Pseudoduganella albidiflava: one gene and its partner. Each later gene encodes a partner of the first gene's protein in a complex. Links are inferred from orthologs where the notes say so. Each region holds a gene or a part of one and is shown on either strand. Other genes may lie near its edges.

What was found.
Region 2: the proteins of dapF (region 1) and EYF70_RS02050 are in contact, whole or in part, in a solved structure (PDB 5YGU), measured with the Escherichia coli proteins. The link is inferred for Pseudoduganella albidiflava from one-to-one orthologs.

What each region holds. Positions count from the first base shown.
Region 1 is NZ_CP036401.1:6,574,654-6,584,853, forward strand. What follows is about bases 2,135-5,134. They hold dapF (diaminopimelate epimerase), read left to right. Parts: upstream 2,135-3,202; coding sequence 3,203-4,066; downstream 4,067-5,134. Other genes in these bases: EYF70_RS27225 (lysophospholipid acyltransferase family protein), read left to right, coding at 2,135-2,313; EYF70_RS27230 (LpxL/LpxP family acyltransferase), read left to right, coding at 2,310-3,206; EYF70_RS27240 (tetratricopeptide repeat protein), read right to left, coding at 4,437-5,134. Outside these bases: metK (methionine adenosyltransferase), read right to left, coding at 97-1,266; more of EYF70_RS27225, read left to right, coding at 1,459-2,134; more of EYF70_RS27240, read right to left, coding at 5,135-5,909; EYF70_RS27245 (porin), read left to right, coding at 6,341-7,396; EYF70_RS27250 (DUF484 family protein), read left to right, coding at 7,582-8,253; EYF70_RS27255 (tyrosine recombinase XerC), read left to right, coding at 8,256-9,215; EYF70_RS27260 (CobW family GTP-binding protein), read left to right, coding at 9,305-10,200. UniProt on the Escherichia coli protein: Involved in the succinylase branch of the L-lysine biosynthesis and in the biosynthesis of the pentapeptide incorporated in the peptidoglycan moiety. Catalyzes the stereoinversion of LL-2,6-diaminopimelate (L,L-DAP) to meso-diaminopimelate (meso-DAP).
Region 2 is NZ_CP036401.1:469,939-486,590, reverse strand. What follows is about bases 8,052-10,996. They hold EYF70_RS02050 (RNA pyrophosphohydrolase), read left to right. Parts: upstream 8,052-9,181; coding sequence 9,182-9,811; downstream 9,812-10,996. Other genes in these bases: EYF70_RS02040 (c-type cytochrome), read right to left, coding at 10,736-10,996; EYF70_RS02045 (DUF1841 family protein), read left to right, coding at 10,014-10,445; EYF70_RS02055 (proline--tRNA ligase), read right to left, coding at 8,052-8,918. Outside these bases: EYF70_RS02085 (M48 family metallopeptidase), read right to left, coding at 1-148; EYF70_RS02080 (YjgN family protein), read right to left, coding at 152-1,201; ffh (signal recognition particle protein), read left to right, coding at 1,419-2,786; EYF70_RS02070 (SWIB/MDM2 domain-containing protein), read left to right, coding at 3,119-3,502; EYF70_RS02065 (Calx-beta domain-containing protein), read left to right, coding at 3,769-6,450; EYF70_RS02060 (lytic transglycosylase domain-containing protein), read right to left, coding at 6,547-7,182; more of EYF70_RS02055, read right to left, coding at 7,182-8,051; more of EYF70_RS02040, read right to left, coding at 10,997-11,080; EYF70_RS02035 (c-type cytochrome), read right to left, coding at 11,089-11,418; EYF70_RS02030 (AAA family ATPase), read left to right, coding at 11,636-12,499; EYF70_RS02025 (GNAT family N-acetyltransferase), read left to right, coding at 12,496-13,098; EYF70_RS02020 (vWA domain-containing protein), read left to right, coding at 13,092-14,273; EYF70_RS02015 (sensor histidine kinase), read left to right, coding at 14,429-15,772; EYF70_RS02010 (LytR/AlgR family response regulator transcription factor), read left to right, coding at 15,772-16,524. UniProt on the Escherichia coli protein: Master regulator of 5'-end-dependent mRNA decay.

The DNA of each region.
Region 1 (10,200 bases):
AAAAACCGGTGATCACGGCATGCATGCCGTGACCTCCGTTTTTTTTGTTGCTGCGGTGATGACGCTAGCCGCCAGCGGCGGCTTGTCGAGCAGCTTTCAGGACAGGCCGGCGGCGGCGCGCAGGGCGGCGGCCTTGTCGGTGCGTTCCCAGCTGAATTCCGGCTCTTCGCGGCCGAAGTGGCCATACGCGGCGGTCTTGCGGTAGATCGGACGCAGCAGGTCCAGCATCTGCACGATGCCTTTCGGGCGCAGGTCGAAGTGCTCATGCACCAGTTCGGCGATCTTCTCGTCAGGGATCACGCCGGTGCCTTCGGTATAGACGGTGATATTGATGGGACGGGCGATGCCGATCGCATACGACACCTGCACCTGGCACTGCCGCGCCAGGCCGGCGGCGACGACGTTCTTGGCGACGTAGCGGGCCGCGTAGGCGGCCGAGCGGTCGACCTTCGACGGATCCTTGCCGGAGAAGGCGCCGCCGCCGTGCGGCGCGGCCCCGCCGTAGGTGTCGACGATGATCTTGCGGCCGGTCAGGCCGCAGTCGCCCTGCGGGCCGCCGATGACGAAGCGGCCGGTCGGGTTGACCAGGTATTTCGTGTCTTTCAGCCATTCCTTCGGCAGCACCGGGCGGATGATCTCTTCGATCACCGCTTCCTCGATCTGCTTGTGCTGCATTTCCGGCGCGTGCTGGGTCGACAGCACGACCGTGTCCACGGCCACCGGGCGGCCGTTCACGTAGCGCAGCGTGACCTGCGACTTGGCATCCGGGCGCAGCCACGGCAGGCGGCCATCCTTGCGCAGCTGCGACTGGCGCTCGACCAGGCGGTGCGAGTAGTAGATCGCGGCCGGCATCAGTTCCGGCGTTTCATCGCAGGCGTAGCCGAACATCAGGCCCTGGTCGCCAGCGCCCTGGTCGAGGTCGATGCCCGCACCTTCGTCGACACCCTGGGCGATGTCCGGCGACTGCTTGTCGTAGGCCACCAGCACGGCACAGCCGCGGTAGTCGATGCCGTAGTCGGTGTTGTCGTAGCCGATGCTTTTGATGGTTTCCCGGGCGACCTGAATATAATCCACGTTCGCGTGGGTGGTGATTTCACCGGCCAGCACGACGAGGCCGGTATTGCACAGCGTCTCGGCGGCCACGCGGGCAGTGGGATCCTGGGCCAGGATGGCGTCGAGGATGGCGTCGGAGATCTGGTCCGCGACCTTGTCGGGGTGGCCTTCGGAAACGGATTCGGACGTGAAGAGGTAATCGATGGAAGACATCGCAAGCTCCTGTATAAGTGTCTGTGACTCGAGTTGAAAAAATCTGTCGCAACAACCCATACGGCTTGCGACGCTTTAGCGATATTTTTATCCCGCCTCGCAAGTTGTCTGTTAACTCGGCGGTCACTGCTGCGTGGTATTTTACGCTTCTTCAAAAATTTTTGCGCAGGCACACTTCTTTTTTTCGAGTTCATGCTGTTACGAATTTTCCGTTTCTTCTCAATATTCTCCTTGCCCTTGCTGCATGCAATGGGAAGTGTCCTGGGATGGGCCGTATACCTTTTATCACCTTCCTATCGCCGCCGGATGCGCGAGAACATGGCACGCGCCGGCTATGGCAGCCACTTGCGCCAGGCCGTCGCGGAGGCCGGCAAGGCCGTGGCCGAATTGCCATTCGTCTGGCTGGCATCGGACCAGCGGATCGCACGCCGCGTGTTCCTGAAAAACTATGAACTGGTCGAAGAACACCTGCGCGCGGGGCGTGGCATTGTGTTCCTCACGCCACACCTTGGCTGTTTTGAAATGACCGCGCAACGCGTGTCGCACGACAGCCCGATCATGGTGATGTACCGCCCGCCGAAGCAGGCGGCGATGAAGCCGCTGGTGGAAGTGGCGCGTGCCCGCGGCCAGATGCTGCTGGCGCCGGCCAACCTGTCCGGCGTGCGGATGCTGGCCAAGTTCCTCAAGTCAGGCAAGCCCATCGGCATCCTGCCGGACCAGGTGCCGCAGGAAGGCGAAGGCGTGTGGGCCGAGTTCTTCGGACGGCCGGCCTACACGATGACGCTGCCGGCCAAGATGGCCAGGCTGGGCGGCGACGCGCCGGTGGTGCTGACCTATGCCGAAAGGCTGCCGCGCGGGCGCGGTTTCCTGGTCCACTTCGTGCCGTTCCCCGGCTCGCTGGAAGGCGACAACGCGCAGCAGGCACGGGCGATCAATGCGGCGATGGAGCAGTTGATCGCCGGCTGCCCGGCCCAGTATTACTGGAGCTATAACCGCTACAAGGTACCGCCCGGCGTGGCGGCCCCCACTACGGCGGAGGCCGCATGAAGATCCTGCTTGGTTTCATGTGGCTGCTGCACTGGCTGCCGCTGCCCGTGCTGGGCCGCTTCGGCACGGCGGTGGGCAGCCTGCTGTTCATCATCATGGGCCCGCGCCGCGAGATCGCGCTGGTCAACCTGCGCCTGGCGATGCCGGAACTGTCGGAAGCGCAGCGCCGCGACCTGGCGCGCCGCCATTTCCAGGCATATTCGCGCAGCGTGTTCGAACGGGCGGTGCTGTGGTGGGCATCCGAAGCCCGGCTGCGCCGGCTGATCCGCATCGAGACCAGCGACGGCATGCCGCCGGGCCAGATCCCGGTGGCGGCGATGACGGAAAAGCCGACCATCCTGCTGTGCCCGCATTTCGTGTGCCTGGATGTGGGCGGCGCATCGATCGCGATGGAAGCCTCGGCCTCGTCGATGTACGTCACGCAAAAGAACGCCACGTTCGACGCGGTGCTGCGCGCCGGCCGGGCTCGCTTCAAGCCAGTCAAGCTGTTCACGCGGCAGGATGGCATCAAGCCGATCCTGCGCGCGCTGCGCGACCGGCTGCCCTACTTCATGCTGCCGGACATGGATTTCGGCGAGAAGGATGCCGAGTTCGTGCCATTCTTCGGCGTGCCGGCCGCGACCCTGACGGCCACCGCCCGCATCGCCGCCACCACCGGCGCGCAGGTCATGCCCGTGATCGCCACTTTCCTGCCGAATTATCAAGGCTGGCGCGTCAAGTTCTATCCGGTGTGGGACAATTACCCTGGTACCGACATGGTTGCCGCCACGCGCCGCATGAACGAATTCATCGAGGAGCGCGTGCGCGAAGCGCCGGCGGAATATTTCTGGACTCACAAGCGCTACAAGACCCGCCCCAACGGCGAAGCGTCCTTCTACTCGAACAAGCGATGAAACTCAAATTCACCAAGATGCATGGCGCCGGCAACGACTTCGTCGTGATCGATGCCATCAACCAGCAGATCGACTTCACGACCGCGCAGTGGAAGGCGCTGGCGGACCGGCGCTTCGGCGTCGGCGCCGACCAGTTGCTGGTTGTGGAAAAGTCGACGAACCCCAGCTGCGATTTCCGCTACCGCATCTTCAACAACGATGGCGGCGAAGTGGAACAGTGCGGCAACGGGGCGCGTGCGTTCGCCAAGTTCGTGGCCGAGAAGGGCTTGACGGAGCGGCGCAGCATCGCTGTCGAAACGATGTCGGGCATCATCGCGCCGCGGCTGGAAGAAGATGGCAGCGTCACGGTGGACATGGGCGCCCCCATCTTCGACACCGCCCTGGTGCCTTTCGATACGGAAGGCCTGGCCGGGCAGCCGGAAGGCGACGATACGCTGTGGCCGCTGGTGCTGGAACTGGCGGGGGAAAAGGAAACCGTGCTGGTGTCGGTGCTGTCGATGGGCAATCCGCATGCGGTGCAGGTGGTGCCCGACGTGGACACGGCGCCGGTCGAACTGACCGGCCCGCTGATCGAGCACCATGCCCATTTCCCGAAACGGGTCAACGCCGGCTTCATGCAGCTGGTAAACCGCCAGCACATCAAGCTGCGCGTGTTCGAGCGCGGCGCCGGCGAAACGCTGGCGTGCGGCACCGGTGCCTGCGCGGCCGTGGTGGCGGGCATTCGCCGCGGCCTGCTCGATTCGCCGGTGCGCGTGGATGCGCGCGGCGGCGAACTGTCGATTGCCTGGGCCGGCGATGGCGAACCGGTCTACCTGACCGGTCCCGCCGTCACGGTGTTCGAAGGCGAGATCACGGTCTGAACCTAATGCCGCTTAGTTAGCGGAATTAGATGTAGTTCGCGGCGCTAGCGGATTGGTGGCTTGGCAGGGGTTTCGCGAAACATGCTTCGCGCCTGCCAGGCGGTGATGGCTTGCAAGCCATCATTCCTCCGACAGCGAGCCCCCTGACGCCAACTCAAACAGTCACGCCGCCTTAACTTAACGGCATTACCGTCTGACCCTAATGCCGCTTAGATAAGCCCACCCCAAGTGCAAATTCCGGGGTCAGACCCGGCGGGTCTGACCCCTGCCCTTCGCTGTTGGGGTGAATGCATGCGCTTCCAACGTATCGGGTAACGCTTAACTTAGCGGCATTACCGTCTGACCCGGTTGCAAGGAACCGCCAGCGAACCTAGGCGGCCAGCTGCGCACGGCCGCCTTCGTCGGCTCCATCGACCGACTGCAGCCATGTCTTGAAGCGGTACAGCCGCTGCCGGTAATTGCCTTCCAGCTTGCTGTCGACCTGCTCGAACTGGCGCGCGATGCGCTCCAGCGCCTGGCGCTGCCGGGCGGTTTCCACCAGTACCAGCCGGCGCCGCCCGCGGCCATAGCTGGCGCGGATGTCGACGACGAGGCAATGGCCCTGGTCGGCCGCCTTCACATCCAGCAACAACGCTTCCGCCCGGGTCAGCCCGAACAGCGCGGCCAGTTCGATGCGCGCCGCCAGCAGCGGCTGGCTGCTGACCAGTTCCCGCGTCAGCAACGGCAGCAGTGCCACCGCCCACCCGCTGGCATCTGGAGCCGGCGCGATCCGGGCCAGCGCTTCGGCGGCCTGGGGGCAGTGCTGCGCCGCCGCTTTTTGCAGCCAGTACGCCGCCTTCACGTCGTTGCAGTCGCTGCTGCGCCGCATGCGCCATGCCTGCAGGCCGCATTCGAGCTGCGCGCCACCATGCCCCAGTGCCGCCGCCCGCTCCAGGCACGCTTGCGCCTCGCCCACGCAGCGCTGCGAAAACTCCGGTTTCACATAGATGCGCGACAGCGCGAACCACGCTTCGGCCAGGCCCTGCTCGCCGGCGCGCGTGAGCCAGCGCACCGCTCGCTTGAAGCTGGCCGGGCCTTGCGCCAGCCGCATGCCCCCCGCGTCGATGCGCGCCAGTTGCAAGCCCAGCGCCAGTTGCGCGTGGCGATCGCCCGCCGTGGCCGCCAGCTCGCGCATGCGCTGCGCCTCGTCGCCTTCCGCGCCAGACGCAGTGCCGCTTTCCTGCATCAGTGCTTCCGCGCAGCGCGCCAGCAGGCGGGCATCCGCGGCCGATCCCGACCACGCGGCGCAATCGGCCGGTGCCTGTGCAAGCAGCGCACGTGCCAGCGGCAGCGCGGTGTCGAGGGCAAGGGCCGGCTCACCCGGCTGTGCTTCGCCGGTGCCGCGCCCCGCCAGCGCCATCGGCACCGGTGCTGCTTCGTGGCCGGCGAGGCGAAGCCGCGCCAGCAAGGCGCCCGCCTCGCCGGCCCCGGCACGCTGCGCCGTGTCCAGCGCGCGCCGGGCACGCTGGCACAAGCCGGGCTGCGTAATGGCCGGCTCCTGCAGCAGGAGCTGGCCCAGCGTGATCGCGGCCTGGACGATGCCGGCATCGCTGGCGCGGGCATACCACTCCAGCAGCGTGGCGCGGTGGTGGCTGGCATATTGCCAGGGAATGTGGCGGCCGATCAGCAGCCATGCCTCGTCGAGGCCGGCGGCTGCCGCGCGTGACAGCCAGTGCAGCGCGGTAGGTGGGCTGCACGGCAAGCCGGCACCGCCGGCAAGGTAGAGCTTACCCAGTTTCAACTGGCATTCGGGGTCTCCCGCTCGCGCACCCCGGATCACTGCCAGCTCTTCACGATTGGCCATGTCGGTCTCCTGAACGCTGCTTATCGCGGCCCCCGGCCATGCCGGGTTTCGCCTGCTGCGTTTTCTTGTCGTTGTGAGAGTAAGGCGTAACTGAACAGTTTATGTAGCGAATTGTTGCACGTCTAATACAAGGTTGACTTCGCTTGATCTCGCGCAAACGAGGTCAAGCAGTGGTCCGGCTACGCTGTCCGTGATTACCTTACCAATGAAAGGATTACATGACGTGAATAAACCAGTTGGCACCGTAAAACTACCGTTTTATAAATACAACAAGATTCGGAAGATTTAGCGTTTTCAACCAAGACTCGTGCCGTCAATCGACCAATCCACGGCGCTCGACAGCAACCTCATCTAAGGTGCACCTGTCCAGTTTCACAAGCATCCACCGCTGGCTTCTTGAACCAATCAATTCAGAACAGAGGGAACGACAAATGAAGAAATCCTTGGTTGCCCTGGCCCTGACGGCCGCCTTCGGCGGTGCCGCCGCCCAGTCTTCCGTGACCATCTACGGCACGATCGACGCCGGCATTCAGCGCACCACCCACACCGCCAACGACGCCACGCAGGTTACCCGCCGCGATAACAACAAGCTGGGTTTCCGCGGTGTCGAAGATCTCGGCAATGGCCTCAAGGCATTGTTCCAGCTGGAAATCCGCTACGATCCCGATACCGGCGCGCTCGAGAACAATGTGCGTCCGCTGTTCCAGGGCCAGAGCCGCGTGGGCCTGCAGGGCGCGTTCGGTACCGTACGCATCGGCCGTGGCCTGACCGCCTACCAGGAAACCTCGACCCAGTTCGAGCCATGGTCCGGCCTGCCCGCGGTAGCCGGCTACCAGACCGACCTGCACGTGGCCGGCTATTCGAGCGACCCGCTGAGCGTTGTCGGCAATTCGATCAACCGCTTCTCCAACGCGGTGTTCTACAACACGCCGGTATGGGCCGGGTTCCAGGTCAATGTATCGGTGGCCACCAAGGAAGCCAACAATGGCCCGGCCATCATCGGCAAGGGCACCGCCTCGGCACCGCAATACGCGGCCAACTCGACGGCATCGGCGAATCCGTACTCGGTCAGCGCCACCTACACCAACGGTCCGTTCGCGGCCATGGTGGGCGCCGAACGCAATGCCATCGAAACGGAACTGTGGTCGGTGGCGGCCTCGTACAAGCCGATTCCCGACCTGAAGCTGATGGCTTCCTACCAGCGCCAGGACCTGGGCCACACGATGTGGACCAACGAGAATATCAGCGCCTGGGTGGTGGGCGCCAACTACACCGTTGGCGCGAACAAGTTCCTGGTCGGTTATGGCCAGAAGGATCCGGATGGCGTGATCAAGACCAAGCAGGCATCGGTCGGCTATGAGTACAGCCTGTCGCCGCGGACCTACCTGTATCTCGACCTGTCGGTGAAAAAGGCGCCGTTCACCGTGGCCGCCACCAATGACGACACCCGCAAGCACTATGCGCTGGGTGTGCACCACAATTTCTGATCCGTTTTTCAGTCCGCTTTTCAGTCAGTCCGCTTTTAAGTCCGACCGCTTATCCAGTCCGTCTGCTTTTCTAGTCCAGTCTTCACAGTGCGAGGGAGAAGCGCTCCGGGGGCAGTTTGCCGGAGCGTTCTTTTTTTGCCGGTCCGTCGGGTAGAATGTTGCTTGCTTTTCTTAAAGTGACAACAATGACCGCTACCCTGGATTCCTCGGCTGTCGCGCAATACCTGGCAGACCATCCCCATTTTTTTGAAGAACACGCAAGCCTGCTGGGCGACGTCCGGCTGTCCAGCCCGCTGACCGGCCGCGCCGTGTCGCTGCAGGAGCGCCAGATGGAAGTGATGCGCGAGCGCTACAAGGCGCTGGAACTGCGCCTTGCCGAACTGAACCGCAATGCGCAGGAAAACCAGGCCATCGCCAACCGGTTCCACGCCTGGAATCAGTCGCTGCTGCGCGAGCGCGACGTGGCCGCGATGCCGCGTGCCGTCACAGAAGGATTGAAGGCCGCGTTCAATGTGCCGGCGGCCACGCTGCGCCTGTTCGGTGTCGCGCCGGCCCATGCGCAGGAATGGTTCGCGGCCGGCGTATCCGACGATGCCCGGCTATTCGCCAACGGCTTGCTTACGCCCTACTGCGGCAGCAACAACGATTTCGAAGCGGTGCGCTGGCTCGAGGATGCCGGCTCGATCAAGTCCGCCGTGATCGTGGCGCTGCGCCAGCCCGGCGCCGGCGGCGCGGCCTTCGGCCTGCTGATCATGGGCTCGCCCGATCCGGAACGCTTCACGTCGCTGATGGCCACCGATTTCCTGGTGCACATCGGCGAAACGGCCAGCGTCGCGCTGGCCCCGCTGCTGGCCTGAGCATGGGCGATCCGCGCGGCATGGCCGACTGGAGCGCGGAGTGGCTGCGGCACCTGGCCACGCAGCGCAAGCTGTCGCCGCGCACGGTCGACGCCTATGGCCGCGACCTGGCCGAACTGGCCGGGCTGCACGGCGGGCAGGACTGGACCGCCATCACCCACGCGGACATCCGCCGCTACACCGCGAAATTGCACGCGGGCGGCCAGCAACCCCGCTCGATAGCCCGCAAGCTGTCCGGCTGGCGCAGCTTTTTCGGCTGGCTGGCCGACCACACGGCCCTGGCGGCCAACCCGGTCGACGGGGTACGCGCACCGAAACGGCCGAAACTGCTGCCGAAAGCCCTGTCGGTCGACCATGCCGTGCAGCTGGTCGCAACGCCGGCACGCCGGGCAGCTACCCCGACCCCGGCCGAATCGTGCAACAGCGCGATGTTCGAACTGCTGTATTCCAGCGGCTTGCGGGTATCCGAACTGTGCGGGCTCGATACGCACTTTCGCAAGGCCGACGCAACGACCGGCGCGTCGGCAGGCTGGCTCGAACGGGAAAATGCCGAAGTCGTGGTGACCGGCAAGGGCAACAAGATGCGCCGCGTACCGGTCGGCAAGGCCGCGCTGGCCGCGATCGACGCCTGGCTGCGGGTGCGCCCCGCCCCGTCCGACGGCAGTGCCGCGCTGTTCGTGAGCGAACGCGGCAGCAGGATGTCGCCGCGTGTCGTGCAGATGCGGCTGAAGCGCCATGCGATCGCCGCCGGCGCGCCGGTCCACGTGCATCCGCACATGCTGCGGCATTCGTTCGCCTCGCATGTGCTGCAGTCTTCCGGCGACTTGCGGGCCGTGCAGGAAATGCTGGGGCATGCCAGCATCACGTCGACCCAGGTGTATACGGCACTCGATTTCCAGCACCTGGCCGAGGTGTACGACAAGACCCATCCGCGAGCCAAAACAGGCAAAGGCACGGGCTGATCGAGGTCAATTGTGCGATTGGACAGCATAATTGGAATTCCGGCATAATCGACCGATTCTGATTTTGGCAACCGATTCTTTCAACTGACATGGCACTGATTCCGACCACTATCCTGACCGGCTTTCTCGGCGCCGGCAAAACCACGCTGCTGAACCGCATCCTGCGCGAACAGCACGGCATGCGCATCGCCGTGATCGAGAACGAATTCGGCCAGGAGAATATCGACAATGAAATCCTGGTGCAGGAAAGCCGCGAACAGATCGTCGAGATGAACAATGGCTGCATCTGCTGCACGGTGCGTGGCGACCTGATCATCGGCCTGTCGGACCTGGCGAAGAAACGCGCCGCCGGCGAAATCGCCTTCGACCGCGTGGTCATCGAAACCACCGGTTTGGCCAATCCCGGCCCGGTCGCGCAAACCTTCTTCATCGACGAGGAAGTGGGCAGCCATTACCTGCTCGATGCGATCGTGACCGTGGTCGACGCGCGCCATGCGATGCAGCAGCTCGACGCCAACGAGGAAGCCCAGCGCCAGGTGGGCTTCGCCGACAAGATCCTGCTGTCGAAGACCGACCTGGTCGATGCCGCCGCGATCGAGGAACTGACGGCGCGCCTGAAGCGCATCAATCCGCGCGCGCCGATCGGCCGCTCCGATTTCGGCAATGCGCCGATCACCGAAGTGCTGGACCTGAAAGGGTTCAACCTGAATGAAAAGCTGGAGATCGATCCGGATTTCCTTGCTGCCGAGGAACATGATCATGAACATCACGATCATGAGCATGATCACGAACATGGCGAACATTGCGATCACCCGAGCCACCACCACGCGCACCATACGGACGATATTTCCGCCTTTGCATTCACGAGCGAGCGCCCGTTCGATTCAGCCAGGCTGGATGAATTCCTGGGTGGGCTCGTGAATGTTTACGGCCCTCGCATGTTGCGCTACAAAGGCGTATTGTGGATGCAGGGCGCTGAGCGCAA
Region 2 (16,652 bases), 6.1 Mb from region 1 along the record:
TGCGCTCGGCCACGCGCATCTCCCACAGCGGCGTGCTGCGTTCCACGTCGCCCTCCAGGTGCACGGCGCCGTCGCGCACGGCCAGCGTGACACGGTGCGCGCGCGACGTGGTGCCGTCGAAATAGCTGCCGGCCAGGCCCGTCTCCATGCCTTACAGCGCCAGGTCGAAGTCGGCCAGGTCGGCCGCGCCGTCGCCGAGCGGGCTGACGTGCATCCGCTCGCCGGCGACGATGTCGTCCAGGCTGCCGTTGACCACCAGCGACGTGGATTCCAGGCGATACTTCATCAGGCGCACGGTGGCGAACGGGATGAACAGGCCCAGCGTGCAGATGATTCCAAGCGCGTTGGTCAGGTAGATCCAGATGACTTCCTTGCCCCGCATCGTGGAGCGGAAGGCATGGCCGCCCAGCTGCGTGTGGTTCCAGATCAGGTTCTGCAGGAGGGTTGCGAACACCAGGGCACTGCAGATGAAGAAGGGATACAGGATCATCGGCACCCACATCAGCATGCCGAGGGCCGGCATCTCGACGATGGACGTCAGCACGATCGTGGTGGTCACGCCAGCCGCCACCCATACGGCGAACAGCCCCAGGTAGGCCTTGTAGAAGCTGCCCACCCGCGCGTCGAACGAGAACGGCATGGTGCCGAAGTGGCTGCTGGTGTGCTGGAAGCGCTTGAGGCGCTGGTGGGCGAACGGGTACAGCAGGCCCAGGGTCAGTACGCCCAGCAGCGGCAGCACCAGGAAATACAGGTAGGCTTCCTTCGCGCTGCCCTTGAAACTGAAGCGGATGCCGCGGTAGCTGCTGTTATACAGCGCGAACTGCAGGCTTTTCCAGAGCAGCCACGGCATCACGGCCCAGATCACCAGCAGGATGCCCAGGCCGAGCATCGGCGACACCTTGCCCGCCAGCGCGTAGGCGCCGAACAGGACCATCATCACGATGCGCCCCTTCAGGATCGTGAGCGGCTTGGCGTGGTACTCGAAGCCGCCGCCTGCCAGCCGCGTGTTGGCGTAAAAATACTGGTTGCGCCGCACCTTGGCCCAGGCCGTATAGATGCCCAGCGTGACGACCGACAGGAACAGGTTGACGATCCAGATCCGGAAATACTCGCTGCCCGAGGCGGTAAAGGCAAAGCCTTCTTCCCGGCTTTCCGGGTCTACCTGCCGTACCGCTGCACCGCCGCTATGTATGCTGCTCATGATGCTCCCCATGATGGTGAGATTGAAGTGAACGAGCACGATGCAGGCGCCTTGAATAGTTGTCAATCAGAAATGACAAATGTTCTCATGGAGTGTGCACGGCTGTGACAATTGGAGAGCATCGCCGGCTTCCCCGCGCCGGACCCGCGCCCTCCGCACTCATGTAAAATGGCACGGTTTCCGGGCAGCTGCCCGCCTCTCTTACTGATCACCCGACATGCTAGACAATCTGACTCAACGCCTCGCCAAGGTCGTCAAGACCATGCGCGGCGAGGCCCGCCTGACCGAAGCCAACACCGCCGAGATGCTGCGCGAAGTACGCCTTGCCCTGCTCGAGGCCGACGTGGCGCTGCCCGCGGTGCGCGAATTCATCGGCAAGGTAAAGGAAAAAGCGCTGGGCGAGGAAGTGGTGGGTTCGCTGTCGCCGGGCCAGGCGCTGGTGGGCGTGGTGCAGCGCGAGCTGGGCGCGCTGATGGGCGCCGACCTCGGCCCCGAAGCGGCGCAACTGAGCTTCGCGCAGCAGCCGCCGGCGATCATCCTGATGGCCGGCCTGCAGGGTGTGGGTAAAACCACCACCGTCGGCAAGCTGGCCAAGTACCTGCGCGAGCAGAAGAAGAAAAAAGTGCTGACCGTCTCGGCCGACGTGTACCGCCCAGCGGCGATCGCGCAGCTGCAGTCCGTGACCGGCCAGGCCGGCGCCGACTTCTTCCCGTCCACCGCGCAGGACAAGCCGGTGGATATCGCCCTCTCCGCGCTGGACTGGGCGAAGAAGCATTACCACGACGTGCTGATCATCGACACCGCCGGCCGCCTGGGCATCGACGAAGAGATGATGAAGGAAATCGCCGCCGTGCACGGCGCCGTGAAGCCGGTCGAGACGCTGTTCGTGGTCGACGCCATGCTGGGCCAGGATGCGATCAACACGGCCAAGGCCTTCAATGACGCGCTGCCGCTGACCGGCATCGTGCTGACCAAGCTCGATGGCGATTCGCGCGGCGGCGCGGCGCTGTCCGTGCGCCATATCACCGGCAAGCCGATCAAGTTCGCCGGGGTGTCCGAGAAGCTCGACGGCCTGGAAGCGTTCGATCCGGCGCGGATGGCCAACCGTATCCTCGGCATGGGCGACATCCTCGCGCTGGTGGAAGAAGCGCGCAAGGGCGTCGATGCGAAAGCGGCGGCGGACCTGGCCGCGAAGGTCAAGGCGGGCGGCAAGTTCGACATGAACGACTTCAAGGCGCAGCTGGGCCAGATGAAGAAGATGGGCGGCATGGCCGGCCTGGTCGACAAGCTGCCGGCGCAGTTCCAGCAGGCGGCCGGCAACGCCAACATGGACCAGGCGGAAAAGCAGGTGCGCCGCATGGTCGGCATCATCGATTCGATGACGCCGGCCGAACGCGCCAAGCCCGACCTGATCAAGGCGGCCCGCAAGCGCCGCATCGCGGCCGGCGCCGGCGTGCAGGTGCAGGAAGTCAACCGCATGCTGAACCAGTTCGAGCAGATGCAGACGATGATGAAGAAACTGCAGGGCGGCGGCCTGATGAAGATGATGCGATCCATGAAGGGCATGATGCCGGGCATGCGCTAATCGGCCTGCGCTGAAACGCGGCCATGGCGGCGGCGCGGCGACTTGCCGTACCTGAGTACTGTCTGCGTCGCCGCGCCTTGCCCTGACCACGTTGCAGCACAGTCCCAGCGACTGTGTTCCGCGCCCGCAAAGCCTGATACCACGGGCGTTTCTTCCTTCTAACCGCCCTGTGCGCAAGCCCAGCGGCGGTTTTTGCCATTATTAACCTTTCTTTACGTGCCGTTTCCCACAAATAAGACGAAAAACGCTTGCATCCTTGTAAAAAGCCCACCAATATTAGCCGTGCGATTGTAGTGCGCAAATTTCCCTGTGTTTGTTAAGGAGGCTCGAATATGGCAACAGCCAAGAAATCCACGGCAGCACCTGCCAAGAAAGCCGCGACCAAAGCGGCTCCGGCAAAGAAGGCCGCCGCTCCAGCGAAAGCTGCAGCCAAGCCGGCAGCGAAAAAGGCAGAACCCGCAGCACGCAAGCCCAATGCAGCATTCATGAAAGAGATGACTCCGTCCGCACAGCTGTCTCCGGTAGTAGGCGCCTCCCCGCTGCCACGCACGGAAGTCACGAAGAAAGTCTGGGAATACATCAAGAAGCACAACCTGCAGGACGCTGCCAACCGCCGCATGATCAACGCGGACGACAAGCTGAAAGCTGTCTTCGGCGGCAAGGCCCAGGTTTCCATGTTTGAAATGACGAAGCTGATTTCCGATCACCTGAGCTGACCATGTACCGGCCAGCCCGGTTGTAATCGCCCCGGCGTGAAAACCCCGGGGCATTTTTTTTTGGCGCTGTTCGCTTTAAACAGGCATCGTCGCTGAGCAGGCCTTGTCACCAGGCAGGCGTCGTCGTCAAATTTGGCGCTGTTCGCTTTCAGCGCCGCTTTCCAGGCCGCTCCTGTGCTCCGGCTGATGACAACTTGCATTTAATAAGTTGCCAAAAAGCTTATTTTTATCGATGATGGCATTCCCCACAAGACAAAGGAGATGCCGTGTCCAGCCAAGTTTCCTCCCCCATCGTCGCTGCCCAGCCGCCCCTGCTGTCGGTTGGCGATATCCAGGTCGACCGCTCCACCCATTTCGCCACGTTCACCGTCACGCTGAACCAGGCGGTCGCCCAGCCATTCAGCGTCGACTACGACACCATCAACGGCAGCGCGTATGCCGGCGTGCGCGGCGATTACATGGCCAAGGCCGGCACGCTGCATTTCGCCGCCGGGCAAACCACGCAGGTCGTGTCGATCCCGCTGGCCGCCGCGGACGCGCAGGGCGCGGAATGGTTCGGCCTGCGGCTCGGCGCGCTGCATGGCCCGGGCGCCCGCACGGTGACGGTCGGCGACGCGGTCGGCCAGGCCCTGCTGGGCGGCCAGGAAGCCGCTACCCTGTCGCCCTACCTGCGCATCGCGGACGTGGTGACCGACGAAGGCAAGGGCTACCTGGAGTTCGTGGCAACGCTGAGTGCGCCGAGCGCCGGCGCGGTCAGCTTCAGCTACAAGGCTTATGCGGCGGACAATCCCGGCCAGTTGCTCGCCGAGTCCCGGGTGACGATTCCCGCCGGCGCGACCCAGCATGTGATCCGCCTGCCCATCGCGGACGATACCGGCGTCCGCGATGCCCGCAACATCGTGCTCGAGACTTCCGCCGTGGCGGGCGCCCGCGCCGAACGTTCCGGTGCCACCGGGACGGTGCTCGACAACGACATGATGGCCAACGGCATCGTCAAGTCGCTGCTTTCCGTGGGCACGGTATCGGTCGATGAAACGGCGGGGCTGGTGACTTTCGCGGTCACGCTCGACAAGCCGGTGGAAGCACCCGTCTCGGTGCGCTATGCCACCGGGGACGGCAGCGCCGTTGCCGATCCGCTGGGTGGCGACTACCAGGCCGGGTGGGGTACCGTGCATTTCGCCGCGGGCGAGCAGGTCAAATACGTGACCGTTGCGCTGCGCGACGACGCGCTGGCCGAACAGGCCGAGATGTTCCAGCTGCACCTTGCCACCAATCCCACCGGGCCCGGCGCCGGGTTCGTGGTGGTCAGCACGACACCCGGCGAAGCGTGGATCGGCCGCAGCGACCTGCCGGCGGCCAGCACGCCGGCGCTGACCGCCGGCAGCGTGACGGTGGGCGGCAACGAAGGCTATGCCGAGTTCACGCTGACCCTGTCGGCAGCCGCGCCGGAACGCGTGAGCGCCGGACTGGTATTGCTGGATGCGCAGACGAAGGCGACGGTGCGCTTTGTCGGCAGCGTCGAATTCGAACCGGGCACCACGCTGCAGACGGTGCGCGTGCCGGTCGGCGAGGGCACGCCCTTCGTGGCGGACAAGGCTTACGAACTGGCGCTCGCCACCCCGCACAACCTGTCGACCGCGGCGGGTGCGACGCTGGCCAGCTTCACCGTCACCGAAGGCGACCCTGCCATCAGCAGGGTACCGGCCGCGTCGGTGCGCGACGTCACCGTCGATGAAGCCCATGGCACGGCCACGTTCAGCGTGGTACTGGACCGCCCGGCCACGTCGCCGCTGATGACGTTCTCATGGCATACGGCGGACGGCACCGCGCGCGCCGGCAGCGATTATGTCGCCGCCAGGGGCGTGGTGACATTCGGCGCGGGTGACGTGGTACAGCGCGTCACGGTGCCACTGGTGCAGGACCACGCGGCGGAGGGGACGACGGAAACCTTCCAGCTGGTCATCGAGCTGCCCGACGGCAGTGTCGACGCATGGATCCACGACAACGCCGGAACCGCCTACATCCGCGACAGCGGCGGCACGGCGCAAAGCTACACGATCGCCGCCCGCGCTGCCGTGGCCAGCGAGAATGGCTGGGCGGAGTTCGACGTGACCGGCAGCGCGATGAAGGGCGGGCCGGAGCTGACCTACACGATCAGCGGCATCGATGCGGACCGCGTGGCCGGTGGCCTGGAGGGCACGGTCACGCTGGGAGCGGATGGCAAGGCCCTGTTGCGCGTGCACCTGCTCGACGACCTGTCGGCCAATCCGGATGCGACACTGAAGGTCACGCTCGGTTCCGGCGCAAGCGCCGCGGTGACCGTGGTCGACACGCTGCCACTGAGCGGCACTCCCGGCAACGACCGCTTCACGCTGCCGCTGCATCGCGACGACCGGTTCGATGGCGGCACGGGGTTCGACACCGTGCTGGTGGGCGGCGTGCGCGAACAGTTCGACCTCGCCAGCTTCGAAGGTGGCTGGCACCTGCGCAATGCGGCGACGGGCACCACGATCACGCTGGTGGACGTGGAGCGCATCGAATTCCAGAACGGTGCGGTGGCGCTCGACCTCGATGGCCATGCCGGCCGGGCGTACCGGCTGTACCAGGCGGCGTTCGACCGCCTGCCGGACCAGGAAGGGCTGGGCTTCTGGATCGCGGGCCTGGACAACGGCGCCACGCTCCAGGATGTGGCGGCCCAGTTCGTGGGCTCCGCCGAATTCGCGCAACACTACGGCGCGAACCTGGGCGATGCCGCATTCGTCACGGCGCTGTACGCCAACGTCCTGCACCGCGCGCCGGATTTCAACGGCGAGGCATTCTGGCTGGGTGCGCTGCAAAAAGGCGCGTCGCGCGCCAGCGTGCTGGTGGAATTCAGCGAGTCGGCCGAGCACCGGGCTTCCCTGGTGGCCTCGGCGCAGGATGGCATCGAGTTCCAGGTGTTCGACTGACAAGCAGGCATGACAGGAAGAAGACGCCGGCAATGCCGGCGTAGCAGTACAACCGCCGGCGGTTCCGGCACGACAGGAACCGCCGGCGATACCGGCTCAGCGCCAGTTATTCCAGGCTTTGAGCACCGCGTTCGGGTAGGCCGGCTTGCCGCGGCTGCCGTTGTAGCGCCCCAGCGCCAGGAACAGGTCGCCCCGCTCCATGTCGATGTACATGCGCAGGATCGCGCAGCCATAGCGCAGGTTGGTCTGCATGTTGAACAGCTTGCGGCGGTCGCGGTCGCCGATCACGTTGGTCCAGAACGGCATCACCTGCATGTAGCCGCGCGCGCCCACGATCGACACGGCGTACTTGCGGTACGCCGACTCCACCTGGATCAGCCCCAGCACGAGCGAAGGCTCGAGGCCGGCGCGGCGGGCCTCGTACCACACGGTTTCCAGGAATTCGCGGCGATGCATCTCGTCGGGCAGCTTGCGCGCCAGGCGGCCGGACATGTCGGCCAGCCAGGCATCGTAGCGCGCCTGGTCTGCCGGATTGGTGAACGCGGGCTTGGGTGGACGGGCATCGAGGATCGCGTTGGACAGCGCCAGCCGCACCGAGTCGGCCAGCGATTCCTCTTTCTGGTTGCCGGCAAAGCCGAACGGCGCGCACAGCACGCCGGTGGCGAAGGCCACCGTGTGCCACCAGCGCAAGGGGCGCGCCCACCAGCGGCGCCTTTCCCGGCCCACCTTCATTATTGCTGCACTCGGGCCTTGATGAAGGCCACGATGTCCGCCACCGGCACGTTGGTGGCCTCGGTATCGCGGCGGCCCTGGTATTCCAGGTTGCCATCCTTCAGGCCACGGTCGCCGATCACCACCCGGTGCGGCACGCCGATCAGTTCCCAGTCGGCGAACATGGCGCCCGGGCGCAGGCCGCGGTCGTCGACGATCACGTCGATGCCGGCCGCCAGGGCCGCCGCGTACAGCTTCTCGGTCTCTTCCTTCACCAGTTCGCTGCGGTCGTAACCCATCGGGCACAGCACCAGTTCGAACGGGGCGATCGAGGTCGGCCAGATGATGCCCTTGTCGTCGAAATTCTGCTCGATCGCCGCGCCCAGGATGCGCGTGACGCCGATGCCGTAGCAACCCATCTGCAGCGGTGCCGGCTTGCCGTTTTCATCGAGGTAGGTGGCGTTCATCGCCGCCGAGTACGCGGTACCCAGCTGGAACACGTGGCCCACTTCGATGCCGCGCTCGATCGCCAGCACGCCCTTGCCATCCGGCGAAGGATCGCCCTCGACCACGTTGCGCAGGTCGGCGGTGACGTGCGGCTCGGCCACGTCGCGGCCCCAGTTGGCGCCCGTGAAGTGGAAATCTTCCTCGTTCGCACCGGTGACGAAGTCAGCCATGTTGGCCACGGTGCGGTCGGCCACCACCGTAACCGGGGCCTTGGTACCGATCGGGCCCAGGTAACCCGGCTTGCAGCCGTACACTTCGGCGATTTCCGCTTCGGTGGAGAAGCGGTAGGCGCCCTGCAGGCCCGGCACTTTCGCCGCCTTGATCTCGTTCAGTTCATGGTCGCCGCGCAGCAGCAGCATGAAGTACTGTTTATCCAGTTTGCCGTCAGTCTCGGTTTCCACCGTCAGGGCGATCGTCTTCACCGTCTTCGACAGGTCGATGCCCAGCAGTTTCGCCACGTCCTCGCACTTGGCCGCCTTCGGCGTGGCCGTCTTCACCAGCTCGGCGGAAGGCGCGGCGCGCGTGCCCGACGCTACCGCCTCAGCCGCTTCCATATTGGCCGCGTAGTCGGAGGTGGGGCAATACACCAGCGCATCTTCGCCGGTGCTGGCGATCACGTGGAATTCATGCGAACCGGTACCGCCGATGGCGCCGTTGTCGGCCGCCACGGCACGGAACTTCAGGCCGAAGCGCGTGAAGATCTTCGTGTACGCATCGAACATCACCTGATAGGACTTTTGCATGCCTTCCAGGTCGCGGTCGAACGAGTACGCATCCTTCATCGTGAATTCACGGCCGCGCATCAGGCCGAAGCGGGGACGGCGCTCGTCGCGGAACTTGGTCTGGATGTGGTAAAAATTCAACGGCAGCTGGCGGTACGACTTGATCTCGCCGCGCACCACGTCCGTGATCACTTCCTCGGACGTGGGCTGGATTGCGAACTCGCGGCCATGCCGGTCCTTTACGCGCATCAGTTCCGGCCCCATCTTGTCCCAGCGGCCGGTTTCCTGCCACAGCTCGGCCGGCTGGACCAGCGGCATCAGCAGCTCGATGGCGCCGGCGCGGTTCATCTCCTCGCGCACGATCGCCTCGACCTTGCGGATCACCTTCAGGCCCATCGGCATGTACGTGTAGATGCCCGAGCCCAGCCGCTTGATCATGCCGGCCCGCATCATCAGTTTGTGGCTGACGATTTCGGCGTCGGAAGGCGCCTCTTTGAGTGTGGAAATAAAAAACCGTGACGCACGCATATCTGTGAATTCTTTTCAAAAAGAGAGGGTTATAATCAACCTAATTTTAAAGGATTAGCTGGCTGATGCATCCATCATTTATACAATCTGCGCAACTGCGTGGCCAACCGCGCGTTCAACGGCGCGCCAGGCCGCGGCCTTCAACCGCGGTCGCGCCGGCTGCTTCCCTACCCGGGGGGCGCTGCCGGCACGCGGAATCATGGGCAAAAATGTAAGAAGATAGGTGGGGGCTGCGTCGGCACGCAGAAAGTTTGAGGTGCACTATGCTCGATCGGGAAGGGTTCCGCCCCAACGTCGGCATCATCCTGCTCAACTCGCATAACGAGGTGTGGTGGGGCAAGCGGGTGCGCGAGCACTCATGGCAATTTCCGCAAGGAGGAATCAAGTACGGCGAAACACCCGAGCAGGCAATGTATCGGGAGTTGCAGGAAGAAATCGGCTTGCGCCCGGAACACGTGAAAATCGTGGGCCGCACGCGCGACTGGCTGCGTTACGAGGTACCGGACCATTTCATCAAGCGCGAGATCCGCGGCCATTACCGTGGCCAGAAGCAGATCTGGTTCTTGCTGCGCATGTGTGCGCGCGACAATGAAGTGAACCTGCGCCTGACCGACCACCCTGAATTCGACGCCTGGCGCTGGCACGAATACTGGGTGCCGCTGGACGTGGTCATCGAGTTCAAGCGCGAGGTGTACCAGCGCGCGCTGCAGGAATTATCCAGGTTCCTCACCTGGCCCGCGCACGGCGAACGCCGCCATTCGTCGCGCTACCTGCGCCAGCCGCATGGCCGCGGCCAGCAGGGCCAGCGGCCCCAGCAGCAGACGGTGGCGGCGCCGCCACAGGAGCTGGTCGGTTGCGACGGCGCGGCGCTGGCGACGTCCGGCAAGCGCTGACGTTCGCCGATCCGGCGCCGCCAGATGCACTGGTGTCGGACATCCTGCCTCCGGCAGGGTGTCGGACACCGGTTTTTCCTTGCACGGCTGTCCGGCACGGGATCTCCCCGCCCCGCGTCCGGCGCCGTTTTTGACTGTCTACCGCATGCGCCGGCATTTCTTTGTACAATGTCCGCCCATCCCCGCACGCCTTCCGCCAGCCATGTTCACCCCCTCCTCCCACGACGTCCGCCGCTTCTTCTGCGAAGTGTTCCGCAAGGACCGCGCCCATGAAATCCTGACGCCGCTCGAAGCGATGGCGCTGGACTGGGTGCGGCTGCATCCCGAGTACGATGCGGCGCTCGCCGACGTGGACGCGGCGCTGGCGCGCGATTACTCGGTGGAAGGCGGCGAAGCCAATCCCTTCCTGCACCTGGCGATGCACCTGTCGATTTCCGAGCAGGTCTCGATCGATTCCCCGCGCGGCATCCGCGCCGCCTACGAAGCGTTGTCGAAAAAGCGCGATTCCACGCACGAGGCGCAGCATGAAATCATGGAATGCCTGGGGGAGATGATCTGGAAGTCGCAGCGCAGCGGGCTGCCGCCGGACGGGGATGCGTACATCGACGCCGTGAAGCGCCGCGTGCAGCAGTGAAAGTTGCCTGGAAAATGGGGTCGTCCCTGATGCCGCTTAGATAAGCCCACCCCAAGTGCAAATTCCGGGGTCAGGGTGGAGTACTGGCTGGTAGGCCAGTACCGCTACGCCGGCAAGGAGCGATGCTCCTTGAAACCCCGGCTACGCCCCGGCGGGGTGAGGCAGGGGTTTCGCGAAGCATGCTTCGCGCCTGCGGAACGATGCTGGCATGCAGGCCAGCATTCCTTCCTGACCCCAGCCCTTCGCTTTTGGGGTGAATGCATGCGCTTTCAATGTATCGGCAACAAGAATTACCGCTTGATGACCATCGACCCCGGCAGGCTGTGGAAATACGCCGCCAGGTCTTCGATATCCTTGTTCGACAGGGGCTTCACCAGCCCGCCCATGATCGGGTTGTTGCGGCCGTTCGGGCCGTCGCCGCGCTTGTAGGCGACCAGCGCGTGGGCCAGGTAATCCTTGTGCTGGCCAGCCAGCTTCGGATAGCTCGGGTCGATCGGCGAGTTGTAATCCTTGCCATGGCAGGTGGCGCAGGCGTACTTGTCGGCCAGGGCCTTGCCGTTGTTGATGTTGCCGCCGGCGGCGGACACCGCGGCGGAGGCGATGCAGCAGGCCACGGCGAGCAGGGTTTTCTTCATCGTGGTCCTCATTTCTGCTTGGCGTAATAGGCGGCGATGTCGGCGATGTCCTGGTCGGACAGGCTGACGGCGATGCCCTTCATCGACGGGTGCTTGCGGTCACCTTTCTGGTAAGCCTTGAGCGCCGCTTCGATGTACCTGGCATTCTGGCCGCCGATCTTCGGCACCTGGAACACTTCGGGGAACGTGGCCTTGTAGCCCGGGATGGCGTGGCAGCCGATGCACATTTCGATCTTGGCTGGCGCGGCGGCCGGGTTGCCGACGACGTCCGCGGCGACGGCGACCTGGGTTGCCTGCGTGGCGCCGGCAAGCAGGCATACTGCTATGAGTCTATTCATGGGTGGCTAGTCGAATCCAAAAGAGTAATTGGAGGGGACTCATTCTCGTCGCGGTCTCCGTGTCCCCTTGCTGCTTGCATAAATACTTGCTTTTCGTGCTACCAGCGGCCGATTCTAGCGCAGCTGTTTCCGGTCGTCCACCACGATTCCAGTACGTTCTGGCATGCTCGGAACTACCGTATACTGGCTTTTTTCGTCCGCTACGGAAAGCTTTTCCATGACCGTCCCCCACCAGACCCCACGATTCGACGGCTCCGCCCAGTATGTTGCCACCGCCGACCTGAAACTTGCCGTGAACGCGGCCCTCACGCTGCAGCGCCCGCTGCTCGTGAAAGGCGAGCCGGGCACCGGCAAGACCATGCTGGCCGAGGAAGTCGCCGCCGCGCTGGACCGCCCACTGTTGCAATGGCACGTCAAGTCGACCACCAAGGCGCAGCAGGGGCTGTACGAATACGACGCCGTCTCGCGCCTGCGCGATTCCCAGCTGGGCGACGAACGGGTGCGCGACATCCACAACTACATCGTCAAGGGCGTGCTGTGGCAGGCCTTCACCGCGCCCGAACCGGTGGTGCTGCTGATCGACGAGATCGACAAGGCCGACATCGAATTTCCCAACGACCTGCTGCGCGAACTGGACCGGATGGAATTCTATGTGTACGAGACGCGCGAGATGGTGGTGGCGAAGCACCGCCCGCTGGTCATCATCACATCGAACAACGAGAAGGAGTTGCCGGACGCCTTCCTGCGCCGCTGCTTCTTCCACTACATCGCCTTCCCGGACAAGGATACGATGGAAGCCATCGTCGAGGTGCACTTCCCGCACCTGAAGCAGGAATTGCTGGCGCAGGCGCTGCGGACGTTCTATGAAGTGCGCGATGTCTCCGGCCTGAAGAAGAAGCCGTCCACCTCCGAATTCCTCGACTGGCTGAAACTGCTGCTGGCCGAGGATATCCCGCCCGAGGCGCTGCGCAGCCAGGACAGCAAGGCGATCGTGCCGCCGCTGCACGGCGCGCTGCTGAAGAACGAGCAGGACGTGCACCTGTTCGAGCGCCTGGTGTTCATGGCGAGGACCAACCGGTGATCGACGTCCGCCCCGTCACGCTGGAGTTCAATGGCGTGCGCCTGGAGCCGCTGGAGCAAGGGCACGCCGGCGGCCTGCGCGCGGCCGCCCGCGACGGCGAGCTGTGGAAGCTGCGCATCACCTCCGTGCCGGAACCGGACAACGTGGCGGCGTATATCGCCACCGCGCTCGAGATGCGCCCTGCCCGGCTGGCCTTCGCCGTGCTCGATGCCGCCACCGGCGAAATCCTGGGTACCACCAGCTACCACGACATCGTGCCCGCCATCGACCGGCTCGAGATCGGCTACACGTGGTATGCGAAAAGCCGCCAGCGCAGCCACGTCAACACCAGCTGCAAGCGCATGCTGCTGGCGCATGCCTTCGACACGCTGGGCTGCGCCGTGGTGGGCCTGCGCACCGACAACTTCAACCATGCCTCGCAGGCCGCCATCGAACGGCTCGGCGCGAAGAAGGACGGCGTGCTGCGCCACCATGGGATCCGGCGCGACGGCACCGTGCGCGACACGGTCATGTACAGTATCGTGCGCGGCGAATGGCCGGAAATCCGCGCCCACGTCGACTATCTGCTGCAACGTCCGCAAGCTCCACGCCCATGCTGATCGACTTCTTCTTCACGCTGAAGGACGCGAAAATCCCCGTCACCATCAAGGAATTCCTCACCTTGCTGGAAGCGATGGAGCGCGGCGTCGTCACGCAATCGTTCGACGATTTCTATTACCTCGCGCGCCTGGCGCTGGTGAAGGACGAAGCCCACTACGACCGCTTCGACCGCGCCTTCGCCCAGTATTTCAAGGGCATCGACGGTGCGTTCGACGGCAAGGCGTCGATCCCGCTGGACTGGCTGCTGCAGCGCATGAAGCGCGAACTGACCGACGAGCAGAAGGCCGCGCTGGAAAAATTCGGCTACGACAAGCTGATGGACCGGCTGGCCGAACTGCTGAAGGAGCAGAAGGAACGCCACGAAGGCGGCGGCAAGTGGATCGGCACCGGCGGCACCTCGCCGTTCGGCAATGGCGGCACCAACCCGGAAGGGGTCCGCATCGGTGGGAACGAGTCTGCAAAACCTGGCAACCGTACCGCCGTGAAAGTGTGGGACCAGCGCACCTACAAGGACTACGACGCCGACAAGGAGCTGGGCACCCGCAACATCAAGGTGGCCCTGCGCCGGCTGCGCCGCTTCGCGCGCGATGGCGCCCAGCAGGAACTGGCGCTGGACCAGACCATCCGCGCCACCGCCAACAATGCCGGCTGGCTCGATATCCGCATGCAGCCGGAACGCCGCAACAACGTGAAGGTGCTGATGCTGTTCGACGTGGGCGGCACGATGGACGACCACATCGAGCGCACCGAGGAACTGTTTTCCGCCGCGAAGTCGGAGTTCAAGAACATGGAGTTCTTCTACTTCCACAACTGCGTCTACGACTACCTGTGGAAGAACAACCGGCGCCGCAATGCCGAGCGCTTCCCCACCTGGGACGTGCTGCGCAAGTACCCGCCCGACACCAAGCTGATCTTCGTCGGCGACGCCACCATGAACCCCTATGAAATCCTGCAGGCCGGCGGCTCGGTCGAGTACAACAACGAGGAAGCCGGCGCCGAATGGCTGGCCCGTTTCACGCAAGCCTTCCCGAAGTTCGCCTGGCTGAACCCGGAGCCGGAACAGTACTGGCAGTACCGGCAATCCATCGCGATCATCGGCCAGCTGATGAACGGGCGCATGTTCCCGATCACCCTGGACGGGCTGGAGCGGGCGATGCGGGTGCTGAGCAAGTAGGGTATCGGCCGCCAGGCGCCGGCGGCGATCCGGCTATCGGCATTCATCCCGCCGGCGCCGGGTTCCTCCCCGATTCACGGGCATTCGTCGCATGGGCGAAATCATCCTCTCGCCCGCCGCTAGAATGGCGGGGCAAGTTCAACACGAGGATTCCGATGAGCTCTCCCGCTTACCCGCCGTTCAACGCGCCGCCCGTGCCGAAGATCACGCACGAGCGCCGCCTGGTGCGCCGCTACCTGCTGCAGTCGGCGCTGCGCTTCAACGCTGGTTCGCTGCTGTTCGTGTCGCTGGCGATCGCGCTGCTGCCTCTCGGGATGGATATCGGCACGCCTGCGCCGGGCGAAGCGGGAGTCCGCAAGCTGGATCCGTACATCGTCGGCGGTGTCGTGCTGGCGATCATGGCCTGGCTCGCACTGTTGTCCAGCGGGATCGCCCGCGGCTTTCTTTCCCGGCTGGGCGACCAGGGCACGGCGCTGTCCGCCGAGTCGATCGCATCCACGGTGACGCGCCGCATCGATGCCCCGTTCAATCCCTACACCACCTTCGACCTGTGCACCGAAACCCTGTCGGGACTGGCGCTCGGCACGGCGCTGGGATACGCCGGGCCGCCGGCGTTCTCCCATGACCCGTTCAAGGGCCGGATCGTGCTGGGCCGCTGGCGTCCCCCGGTACTGGGGCGCCATGTCGAGGTGAGGGTCTCGACCGAGCTGGGCCCCAGCTGCCGCATCGAGCTGCGCAGCCGCCCGGGCCTGGCCTGGTTCGCGATCCAGCAGGGCCAGTCGCTGAAGGCCGCCGAGACGGTGTGCGCCCACCTGCGCCAGCACCTCGAACGCCACACGGCCGTGCTGGAAGCGGCGCGGCGCGAACGCGAGCTGGAACGCACCTCGCTGCAGGCGCGCCTGTCGGCCCTGCAGGCCCAGGTCGAGCCGCACTTCCTGTTCAATACCCTGGCCAACCTGAAGTACCTGATCCGCACCGACCAGCAGGCCGCGCAGGAGATGCTCGACCACCTGGTCGGCTACCTGCAGAACGCACTGCCGGACATGCGCTCGGTATCCTCGACGCTGGGCCGTGAAATGGACCTGGCCAGCGACTACCTGGCGGTGATGCGCATCCGCATGGGCGAACGGCTGCGCTTCGAGGTCGCCGTGGACGACGACGTGCGCAGCCTGCCGTTTCCGCCGGCGATGCTGATCTCGCTGGTGGAAAACGCCGTCAAGCACGGCCTGGAGCGGGCCAGCCGGCCGGGCCTGATCACCGTCGGCGCGCAGCGCGAGCACAAGGGGGACGGCGAGCTGCTGTGCGTGTCCGTGGTCGATGACGGCGTCGGCCTCACCGAACAGGCCGGGCAAGGCACGGGCCTGGCGAACATCGCCGAACGCCTGGCGCTGCTGTACGGGCGCGCGGCCAGCCTGTCCGTGGAGCCCGGCGGCGGACCAGGCGAAGCACGGGGTGTGAAGGCCGTGCTGGCGGTGCCTGTGGCAGGAAAGGACGCCTGATGCCGACCGCCCTGCTCGTCGAAGACGAACCGCTGCTGCGGGCGGAACTGGCGGACCAGCTGCGCGGCCTGTGGCCCGAGCTGCAGATCGCCGGCCACGCCGAGAACGGCATCGACGCGGTGGCGCGCATCGATGCCTTGAAACCGGACATCGTGTTCCTGGACATCCAGATGCCCGGCCTGAACGGCCTGGAAGTGGCGCGCCACATTCCCGAATCCTGCCAGGTGGTGTTCGTCACGGCCTACGCGGAACATGCGCTGGCCGCCTTCGATGCCGGCGCATCCGACTATCTGGTCAAGCCATTGACCACCACGCGCCTGCTGCGGACGATCCGCCGCCTGAAGTCGCGCGCGGTCGCAAATCCGCCGCCGGCCGTGTGGGAAAAGCTGTTCGAACGGGATACCGCGCCGGTGTACCTCAAGTGGATCAAGGCGTCGAGCGGCAATACGGTGCGGCTGGTGATGGTGAGCGAAGTGCTGTACTTCCAGTCGGACGAGAAGTACACCCGGGTGGTGACGGAGAAAGGCGATGCGCTGATCCGGCTGCCGCTGAAGACCCTGCTCGAGCAGCTGGACCCGCAGCAGTTCGCGCAGATCCACCGCAGCGCCATCGTCAACCTCCAGGCCGTCGACCGGATCGAACGCAACGAATCCGAAGGGCGCGGCGGCGCCGGCCTGGAGGTGATCCTGAAGGGCCGGGCCGAGCGCCTGGCCGTCAGCGAAGCCTTTACCCGGCAGTTCCGCCAGATGTAGCCGGGCCGGGTAACGCCGGGCCGCCACCCGGCGCAGCGATGTCCAGTCTGCATGCCCGTAAGCTCGCAGCCGTTGGATATCCGGTCATCAAATTTCAGAGTCTGAATGAAGCAGCTGAATGGCCTGTG